Ferrimicrobium sp.: one gene and its partner. The protein of the gene in region 2 interacts with the protein of the main gene of each other region in a pairwise test. Links are inferred from orthologs where the notes say so. Each region holds a gene or a part of one and is shown on either strand. Other genes may lie near its edges.

Evidence for each region. Proteins that work in one complex are often made in the same cells at the same time.
Region 1: the proteins of M7Q83_RS08965 (region 2) and def interact in binary tests that used the Escherichia coli proteins (3 or more experiments, as listed by UniProt). The link is inferred for Ferrimicrobium sp. from one-to-one orthologs.

The regions. Positions count from the first base shown.
Region 1 is NZ_DAHXOI010000003.1:192,654-197,521, reverse strand. Bases 1,196-4,010 are described here. They hold def (peptide deformylase), read right to left. Parts: upstream 2,942-4,010; coding sequence 2,450-2,941; downstream 1,196-2,449. Other genes in these bases: M7Q83_RS03685 (hypothetical protein), read right to left, coding at 3,979-4,010; speB (agmatinase), read left to right, coding at 3,030-3,971; M7Q83_RS03700 (methionyl-tRNA formyltransferase), read right to left, coding at 1,572-2,447. Outside these bases: bifunctional diaminohydroxyphosphoribosylaminopyrimidine deaminase/5-amino-6-(5-phosphoribosylamino)uracil reductase RibD, read right to left, coding at 1-562; M7Q83_RS03705 (MogA/MoaB family molybdenum cofactor biosynthesis protein), read right to left, coding at 559-1,041; more of M7Q83_RS03685, read right to left, coding at 4,011-4,155; M7Q83_RS03680 (alpha/beta fold hydrolase), read right to left, coding at 4,412-4,868. UniProt on the Escherichia coli protein: Removes the formyl group from the N-terminal Met of newly synthesized proteins. Requires at least a dipeptide for an efficient rate of reaction. N-terminal L-methionine is a prerequisite for activity but the enzyme has broad specificity at other positions.
Region 2 is NZ_DAHXOI010000012.1:1,496-6,548, reverse strand. What follows is about bases 1,388-4,387. They hold M7Q83_RS08965 (aspartate-semialdehyde dehydrogenase), read right to left. Parts: upstream 3,395-4,387; coding sequence 2,381-3,394; downstream 1,388-2,380. Other genes in these bases: M7Q83_RS08960 (aspartate kinase), read right to left, coding at 3,391-4,387; M7Q83_RS08970 (flagellin), read right to left, coding at 1,450-2,283. Also shown: flagellar filament capping protein FliD, read right to left, coding at 1-1,361; more of M7Q83_RS08960, read right to left, coding at 4,388-4,599; M7Q83_RS08955 (peptidylprolyl isomerase), read left to right, coding at 4,731-5,053.

The DNA.
Region 1 (4,868 bases), on a different replicon or contig from region 2:
GGGACTCCGCCCGAAGTTCATGCCCGCGATCTCGTGCCGCTGGAGAGGTAATCCATTGTGAGGCTCCGGTTCGATCGGCCACCCTCCCATCAAGGGTCATCGCCACCTTAGCCCGGACCCAGGGTCTGCCAAGGCGTCGCTGCACGAGGTACGGGATGAGTTCTTGCACGCTCTGGGTGGACTCCACCCCAACCTCAACCGCCACGCCTGCTCTTCGCAGGGCAAGAAAACCACGCCCTGCCACCCGCGGATCGGGGTCGACGATCGAGGCAACCACCCGACGTATTCCAGCGGCCACGATCGCATCAACACACGGTGGCGTCCGCCCATGATGAGAACAGGGCTCTAAGGTCACGTACATCGTCGCCCCTTTAGCCCGCTCACCGGCCTCGCCAAGTGCGACGACCTCGGCATGGGGACCACCCAGGGGTTGGGTCCAACCCTCCCCAACGACCCCTCCATCCGCCACGACGACCGCACCGACCCAAGGGTTTGGAGGCGATCCGTGACGCGCACGCCGACCCAAGGCGAGGGCCCGCCTCATCAATTCAGTATCGTTCATCGGCTGGAGACAGGATGCTCGGTATCGCCCCCCGCAATGAGCCCAAGGGCATGCTCCAGTAGGGGTGCGACCGCATCGAGTGACTCGATCGCTCCACGTGGAGAACCCGGTAGATTCAAAATCAAGCAGGATCCAAGAGTTCCCGCAACCCCGCGTGAGAGCCCGCCCAGCGGACTCGCCGCACGCATCTGCTCCGCGAGACCGGGAGCAAGACGATCGAGCACCTCTCGTGTGCCCTCCGGGGTGAGATCACGGGGACCAAACCCGGTACCTCCTGTGGTCACGATCAATCCCGCAAATCCGGCAGCTGCACCCCGGAGAGTCGAGGCTACATTCTCAGCGCCATCCGCGACGGCTATTCGGTCCGCGACCTCGTACCCAAGACCGCTGAGGCGCTCATGGAGTGCCTGGCCGGAGCGATCCTCGCGCGTCCCGGCGATCACTCCATCAGAGACTGTCACTATCTTGACCGCTGGCATCGACTGCATCCTCCAATACTGGCACGGCGCTTCTGCCGTGCCTCCCCTCTACCACAGTACCCTCTTTGTTGTCGTGCTCTCTTGTCTTCGTGCGTCCTGGTGTTGTCTCTGGCCTAGCGCCCTCTGTCTGTCAAGGTTCGACTAGCAAATCGCCGCGATGACAACCGTTCGCCAAGCCAATCCGTCTCGCTACCGATTGAACAGGGGGCAGATCGATCACCGACCGCCCTCAGCGTGATCTCACCTCTGTCGTTGATCACTCCGAGATGACCGGGTCCAACACAAGCCAGGACGAACGGCCATCCAGCCGTTCCCCAGGATAGCTACCCAAGTATACGCCACTCATAGCCAGGGTGCTCGTTGGCGCGGCCCGGCACTATCTTCCAGAGAACCAAAGGTTCTCGCCTTCGCTCAGCGCGCAAACCTCGTGGTTCCTCTCTCGCGGCACTGCTCCTATTGGTTCGACTGTGCTCGCCAAAGGGTAGGTGCAGTGATCGGGACAATGGCGGCGCATCGCCCCAGCGATGGCACTATTGCTCGGGGCGGGTACCGATGCGTTCGACCGCGCTACCCCGGAGAAAATCGGCAAAACTCATCGTCGATCGACCCTCAGGTCGCACCAGTTCTGGAACCAACAGCCCCTTGGCCATCTGGATCTTGCCCTCGACGATGGTGCCGAGTGAAGAACCCGTCTCTCCCTCCTCGATGTGGGCCTTGACGAGGCGTATCCGCTTGGGACCAGCGTAGAAGTAGGCCCGCCCCAGCAGATGACGGCGATAACCCTGCAGCGCTGACTCATAACTCCTGATGAGAAGGTCCCCATCGGTGATCTTTGGGGCGTAGGTTGCCAAGCCTACCTGGGGTTGGGCCGCCTCCTCAAGCCAACTATCACGGCGGACAAGCCAGTCACCCATCAGCTGACAACCCGCCGCAGTCAACCGTGCATAGGCCTCGCTCAATCCTAGACCCTCGATCTCGACCGGCTGAGCTGCATAGACTGGCCCCGCATCCATCTCGTGGACGAGACGCATCAACGTTACCCCACTGGCCAACCCGCCAGCGAGCACTGAGCGCTCGACTGGGGCCGCTCCCCGAAAAGCAGGGAGGAGCGAGTAGTGAACATTGAGCAACGGGTGCGCATCCACCAACGCCGCTGGCAGTATCCGACCATACGATACGACGACACCGAGATCGAAGGCAAGATCTCCGAGATCGCCGAGCGTCGTCAAAACATTCAGGCCAGCCTGCATACCGATCTGGGCAACCGGCGTCGGTTCTGGCGAGCCATTCCTGGTGCGTCGCTTTGGCTGCTTTGTCACCACCGCAACCACATCGAAACCGCCATCCAGGAGCGTCGTGAGATACGCAGTAGAGACTGCGCCGGTTCCAAAGAATACGATGCGCACGCTTAGGAGTCGATCAGCTTCTCTCGCATAGTGCGGTGAAAGGCTTTGCGCTCCTCGTCCGTGAGTCGTGTGATGAGCAACTTGCCCTCCAGATGGTCGTACTCATGCTGGAGTACCCGTCCGAGCAGACCTTCTCCCTCAACCTCCTGGGGCTTCCCGTCTCGATCCAGACCACGCATCACCACATGTCCCGGCCGATGGATCTCCCACCAGTAGTTCGGTACCGAGAGGCATCCCTCTTCGTAGACCCAATCACCGTCAGCGACGATGAGTTCAGGGTTGATAAAGACCTCGGGGCCGTCGCCGGCGTCGTAGACGAATAGGCGCTTACCCACGCCAACCTGGGGACCGGCGAGACCGACCCCTGGCGCATCGTACATCGTCTCAAACATATCGTCGATCAACCGCTGAAGGGCAGCGTCGAAGGTTTCAATTTCAGTCGACCGGTTCGCGAGAACCTGGTCACCAATGGTTCGGATAGCGAGGATTGCCACGGGTTCTAGGCTAGTAGGCAGTGAAGTCGATCGCCAACATCGATCATCAAAGTCAACCGTTCGGCCCATCAACCCCAAGGAGTCACCAATGGAACCCATCGGACCACGCAACTCACTTCAGGAGCCTCGCTTCTCCAACTCGACCACCTTTGCTCGTCTCCCCACCTTGGCCGAAGTAGGTGCTGCCGGAATCGCCATCGTTGGCGCTCCCTTTGATGCTGGCGTCTCCTATCGGCCCGGCGCGCGCTTTGGCCCGCTCGCGATCCGGACCGGTTCGCAGCTGCTACGGCCCTACGATCCAGCGATGGATCTCTTCCCCTTTGGCAAGGTCCAGGTGGCTGACGCTGGTGACATGGGGATCAACCCCTTCTCCATCGACGAGGCGATCGCGACCATCGAAGCACGTGCTGGGGAACTCCAGACCCACGTTGATCGCCTTGTTACCCTCGGCGGTGACCACACGATCGCCCTTCCCCTGTTACGAGCGGTCACGAAACGACACGGACCGGTCGCGCTCATCCACTTCGACGCTCACCTCGACACCTGGGACACCTACTTCGGCGCCCCCTATACCCACGGAACACCCTTTCGCCGCGCCTTCGAGGAGGAGCTCTTGCTCCAAGACCGGAGCTTTCACGTCGGTACCCGGGGGTCACTCTATGGCGCTGGCGACCTTGACGACGATGCCCGCTTCGGCTTTCAGATCATCACCTCGGATGAGCTCGTCGATGTGTCGATCCCTGACCTTGGGGCCCGCATCAAAGAGCGCATCGGCGATGCGCCGGTCTATCTCTCTATCGATATCGACGTGCTCGATCCAAGCGCCGCTCCGGGCACCGGCACTCCCGAGGCCGGCGGTCCAAGCTCTCGAGACGTGCTCAAACTCCTTCGCCAACTTCGGGGCATCAACCTCGTCGGTGCCGACCTCGTTGAGGTCTCACCGAGTTACGACCACGCTGAGATCACCGCGATCGCAGCCAGTCACATTATCTACACCATGATTGGACTCATGACCGCAACCATGTCCTAGCCTTCCTTCACCCACCACGTCGGGCAAGGACTGCGGCCACCCGACCATAGTGATGAATCCGGGTGACCTCGAGGCTTGTCTTGGGATCCGCCTTTGGGGAGATACCTTCGGCGGTAAAGAGAGTATTGACAGAGAGGTTGCTCCCGAAAGCGGTAAGGGTAGTCCAATCGCCCAACCTCTCCATCGCCTTGGCTGCGGCCGGACAACGACAAAGGAGCATCCTATTCCTGACGAAATGGTACCTCACTGTAGAGCGAGTTCCTCAGCCGAGCTCGCAAGCCACGCCTCGAATTGAGGTGATTCACGCACGACCTACCGATACGCGGGTCGACCTCAACCTGTCCGCTCCCTGACTTTTCGGTGGATGGTCATACGCCGGGGCTATCCGAGGAACGGTTCGCCAAGCCACCTCGATCTTTGTCTGCTTACTCGCCCTTCAATTACCGAGCGGTATCAGACTCGGCCAACCAGGCAAAGATCGTCGGCACCTTGTGAAGCTGCACCGAGAGGTGTCCCTCGGTTGGCTCGAAGTTAAGCTGTGCGATGGGGGTGTGGTTGTCGAGCCACCGGCCATGAGCGGCTGGGACCATGAGGTCCTGCCCACCTTGCCAGATGCTCACCGGGATGGCGATGGTCCAGAGATCAAAGCCCCAGGGTTGGGTGAAGGCAAGATCGTCATCAAACCAGCCATCGACCCCGTTATGCAACGCTCGTTGAAAATTCTCGACCAGATAGTTGCCGAGTTCTCTCGCAGCAGTGACGTCAACCGGGGGCAGGAGCGTAGACAGACTCTCCAGCACCTCAGATAATCCAGCAACCATCATGGCATCGCGTTGTTGGGTGAGTAGGGTGAGTAGCTCGGCATGGTCAGTCGCTGCCGCACCAAATTCAATCAGG
Region 2 (5,053 bases):
GCCTGAGCGGAGACCAGGTTGATGCTGACCCCTGGCAGGACACCCGAGACCGTGTTAGTCTGTGAGGACAGTTCATACCCATTGGAACCACCGACGTTGATCACCGCGTCCTGGCCCTGGGTGATGGAGTTGAAGCTACCGACTGACGCTGAAAACGGTGACGACTCAACGGTGATATTGCCGTTGGTGCCCGTGGTGTTAGAGGAGAGCTGCAGAATATAAGCGTTAGTGCCTACCCCCACAGCAGAGGCGGTTACACCGGCGTTCGCAGCGTTGATGTTGCTCACCACCTGACTTAAGCTGCCGCTCCCCGCAGAGACCTCCGTCGCCGAAAAACTACCCTTTGCGAGACCTGATGTGCCGACACCGAGGGTCACCGTGCCCCCCGAACCGTCGGTCAGCGTCGTCGTGGAGCCAGCTTGGACGTTGTTGATACTGGTGGCTGTGCCGTCGAGCGTAATCGCTCCAGCGGTACCCACTGAGGCAGTCGATTGTGTGGCAAGACCGAGGCTCGTCAACGCCGTACCACCGGTGACTTGCAAGGAAGAAGAGCTTCCGAGTAGAGCAGTACTGAGCTGGAGTTGGCCGCGAGCGTCGATCGTAGCATTCACCAAAGGTGTGCCACTCCCCGACGTCGCTGCGGTGATCGCTTGGGCAAGTTGGGACGGTGTGTACGTGCCACTGGCAATCGTGAAGGTTTGGGCGGTCCCATTCACGTTGGCGGTGATGGTATCGTTGGAGGACCCTATGGTTGTCGAACTCGCCAGTGCCGATGTTGTCGAAGCGGTACCACCGGTCAATGCCTGGGTGACATCGAAGGAGTGTGACCCAACCGCCAATGAACTCCCTGCCAGTGAGGTGACACCAAATCCGGCGGCGGTCGAGGAAAGAAGAAAATTCCCAGAGGCAACGGTCGAGGAGAGGGAACTCACGGTGCTGGAGCCAGCCAGAACGTTGGCTTGTGCGAGCTGGTCAACGTTGAAACTGATCGTCGAGGGAGCGGCGCCGGTTGAAGTGGTGGCGGTCGCAACGGCAGAGTTTGAGGTCGACGCTGACATCACTTGCCAATCCGCACTCGAGGTCAGATTACTCGCCGCGCTCTGCAAGCTGAGAAGGTCCGCCGAAAGCTGCTGATAGTCGTTCAGGTTGGTCTGAAGCGAGGTGATCTGGTTCTGGATATCAACCTGGGGTTGTTCATAGGCCTGCATTAGTGCGTTGATAATGGAACTGGTATCAAGACCAGAGATCACCCCGTTGAACTGAATCGGCGGGGCAAAAGGGTTCGTGGAACTCGTCGACGTCGTGCTACTGGTGGTAGGCGTCGTCGACGTCGTAGTCGTTGTTGGAGAGACGGAAGACATTCGACCTCCTCATTGCAGAAGGGAAAAGGAAAGAAACCAGGATGGGCCAGAGAGCATGCTCTCCGGCCCATCCATCGATCGAAATAACTTATGGCAGAAGTTTGAGAATCAACTGCGGCAATGCTTGAGCTTGTGACAACATCGCCACACCAGCCTGCATCAGCACCTGCTGCGACGAGAACGTCGTCATAGCTTGGGCCATATTGGTGTCGATCAGCGTGGAGTTTGCCGAGGTCACATTCTGCTGGCCCACTGTATCGTTAGCAACAATGGCCTGGATCTGATTCTGGATCGCACCAACTTGAGCTTCCGTGGTTGCCACTTGCGTAATCGCCGATTGGACTGCCAACATTGCCCCAAGGGCAGCAGTGGAGGAACCAATGCTAATTGTACCACTTGAGACTCCAAGTGCGCCGGTCGTCAATGCCCCAATCGTTACGACAATCTGATCAACAGAACTGTCGTAGGCACCGATCTGGAACGACTCGTTTGCGAAACTACCATTCAGCAACTGCTGGCTGCCAAACTGGGTCGAATTTGCGATCTGATCGAGCTGATTCTGCAACGCCGCAAACTCCTGCTGGTCTGCAGTGAGCGAATTGGTATTCGATGCGCCTGAGTTTGCAGCTTGGGTTGCTAACTGGTTCATCGTCTGCAGGATAGCCACCTGTTGGTTCATGGCGCCGGTGGCAATCTGGAGCACCGAGTTTGCGTCTTGTCCGTTGTTGATCGCAACGCCAAGGCCGTTCGCCTGGGTCTCAAGGCCCTGGGAGATCACATAGCCTGCTGCGTTGTTGGCCGCCGTCTGAATCTGCAGACCAGATGACAGTTGATTAATAGTTGTCTGCATCGCGTTGTTCGTTGCGTTTAAGTTGTTATACGCCTCGATCGCCGAGATGTTTGTGTTCACCGAAAGGGACATGAATCCTCCTTGAATTCCCTCATGTATTATCTAACCAACGCCAGGCTTACCAAGCGTCTTTGGATACATCGGGAGCTCATCGGCAAACCTTGAGGATCTATTGCAACAACAACTCCAGAATCTGAATCGCGTTCAATGCCGCTCCTTTACGCAGATTATCTCCTGCCACGAAGAAAGCGATGCCATTCGTCGATGAATGATCCGGTCGAATCCGTCCAATCAGGACCGGATCGACCCCAGCCGAAGCGAGAGGGGTTGGCAGCTCAACGATCTGACAACCCGGTTCTTGCTTGAGCGCATCCACAAGCTCAGCGACTTGGGGAGTGTCTCGGCACTCTGCAACAATCGCGATACTATGTCCAGTAAAGACGGGCACCCTCACACAGGTGGCATGGCAACGCAGATCAGCCAACCCCAAAATTTTTCGCGACTCATTGACGAACTTCTCCTCCTCAGAGGTGTCGCCATCGTGAAGATCCCCTGCGAGGGGGATGACATTTCCTGCCAAAACAGCTGGAAACTTTGCTGGAGACATGAAGTCGACGGCACCACCATCGAAGGTGAGTGCTGCGAGGTTGGGCCGTTGCAATTCGGCATCAAGTTCTGCCACCCCTTCCCTACCAGCTCCAGAGGCTGCCTGGTAAGTCGAAGCGATCACACGCTCGAGACCAAAAAGGCGATCGATGATCGCCAATGGAGGCATCGCAATCATCGTTGTACAGTTCGGATTCGCGATGATCCCATGTGGGCGGTTGTGAACTTCCCTAGGATTGACCTCCGGAACCACCAGCGGAACCTCGGGGTCCATCCGATACGCCGATGAGTTGTCGATCACCACCGCGCCAGCCTCAACAAAGCGAGGAGCGTGCACTTTGGAAGCGGTCGCCCCGATCGAGAAGATGGCGTAATCGACTCCTCGCAGATCTGCTGTCTCCACATCCTCGACCGCGACAAGACGCCCACTGAACTCGATAACAACGCCTGCCGATCGAGGGGAAGCGAAGAAGCGAATGTGATCGAATGGGACCTGTCGCTCCTTGAGAATCTGGCGCATCACGCCACCCACCTGGCCGGTTGCACCTACAACGGCAAGGGTTCCAGCGCTCCTCATAGTGAAAATGCCTCATGTAGTGCTTGCACGGCAGTCTCCAGCAGTTCAACTCGAATAACACACGAGATCCGTATAGCGGAAGTGGAGATCATCTCGATGTTGATGTTGTGGTTAGCGAGCGTCTCAAACATCGTTGCGGTTACGCCAGGGTTCGACTTCATGCCAGCGCCGACCAGGGATACGCGACCGATCTCGGTATCCGTCACCACTTCACTCGCATCGACCTGCCTCGCCACCTCTTCGGTCACGCTTCGTGCGAGCTCGAGGTCAAGTTTCGGTGCAGTGAACGAGATGTCCGTATGACCCTCGATGGAGGTATTCTGCACAATCATGTCGACATTCACACCAGCGTCGGCGATCACGCGAAAAATTCGAGCTGCCACACCAGGTTGATCAGGCACCCTCAACAATGTGAGCTTCACCTCAGATGCGTCATGGGAGATTGCACTCACCACTGCCTGTTCCATTGTCTCTTCCTCCTCTACCACCCAGGTACCCGGCTCCCACGTGAAACTCGAACGAACATGGAGCCGCACGCCGTAGTTCCTGGCAAATTCAACCGAACGCAACGCAAGGACTCGTCCGCCAGAGGCCGAGAGCTCAAGCATCTCCTCAAATGAAATCCTTGGGATCTTACGAGCGGCAGGAACCACACGAGGATCAGCCGTGAATACCCCAGAGACATCGGTATAGATCTCGCAAACATTCGCTCCAAGGCTGGCTGCGATAGCGACCGCTGTCGTATCAGAGCCTCCTCGTCCCAGCGTCGTGACATTGCGATCCGTGGAGACCCCCTGAAAACCCGCTATCACCGGAACCACCCCGGCGGCGAGTGCTGCCTTAATCCGCTCGGGTTTGATCTCAACTATTTTTGCTTTGGTGTGGTCGGTGTCAGTGATGATGCCTGCCTGCGAACCAGTAAAGGATTCTGCCGCTACGCCTAGATCGGCGAGCGCCATACATAGCAACGACACCGAGATGCGCTCACCAGCAGTAAGCAACATGTCCATCTCGCGTGGAGGGATCGTCCTACTGACATCTCCTGCGAGTCGGATCAGGTCATCGGTGGTCTTCCCCATCGCAGAGACGACCACCACCACATCGTCTCCCCTGCGCCTTGAGCGTGCAACGTAGTCAGCGACCGTGCGAATACGGTCGGCATCAGCTACCGAGGTACCACCGTACTTCTGAATTATGAGAGCCACTAGAACAATCTACCAGCCCGAAAGGGTCGAACCAAGAGGATAGACCGGTCTTGTGCTATTAAAGTGTTCACGTGCCAAGCGAAAAGCGGGCTCGGATTCGAGCGAACCAACAGAAACTGAAGGAAGCGGAAATGGCGCGTGCCAAACGGCGTCGACTGATGCGCAACGGCGCGATCGTGGTGATAGCTGCGATCGTGGTCTTTGTGGGAATCTATTTTCTCACCAAGCCAACGGCGAAGAAGACAACAGCCACCACCAAGACTACGGCGAAGACATCAACAGCGAAAACGACTGGCTACCTACTGCCTGATGGGTGCCCGAATCCGAATGCTATCATCCCGCACAAAACCCACTTCAAGAAGTATCCACCAGAGTGCCTTAATCCGAAGGATCACTACACGGCCATCGTGAACACCACGGCCGGCACCTTTGATATTAAGCTCGAACCAAATCT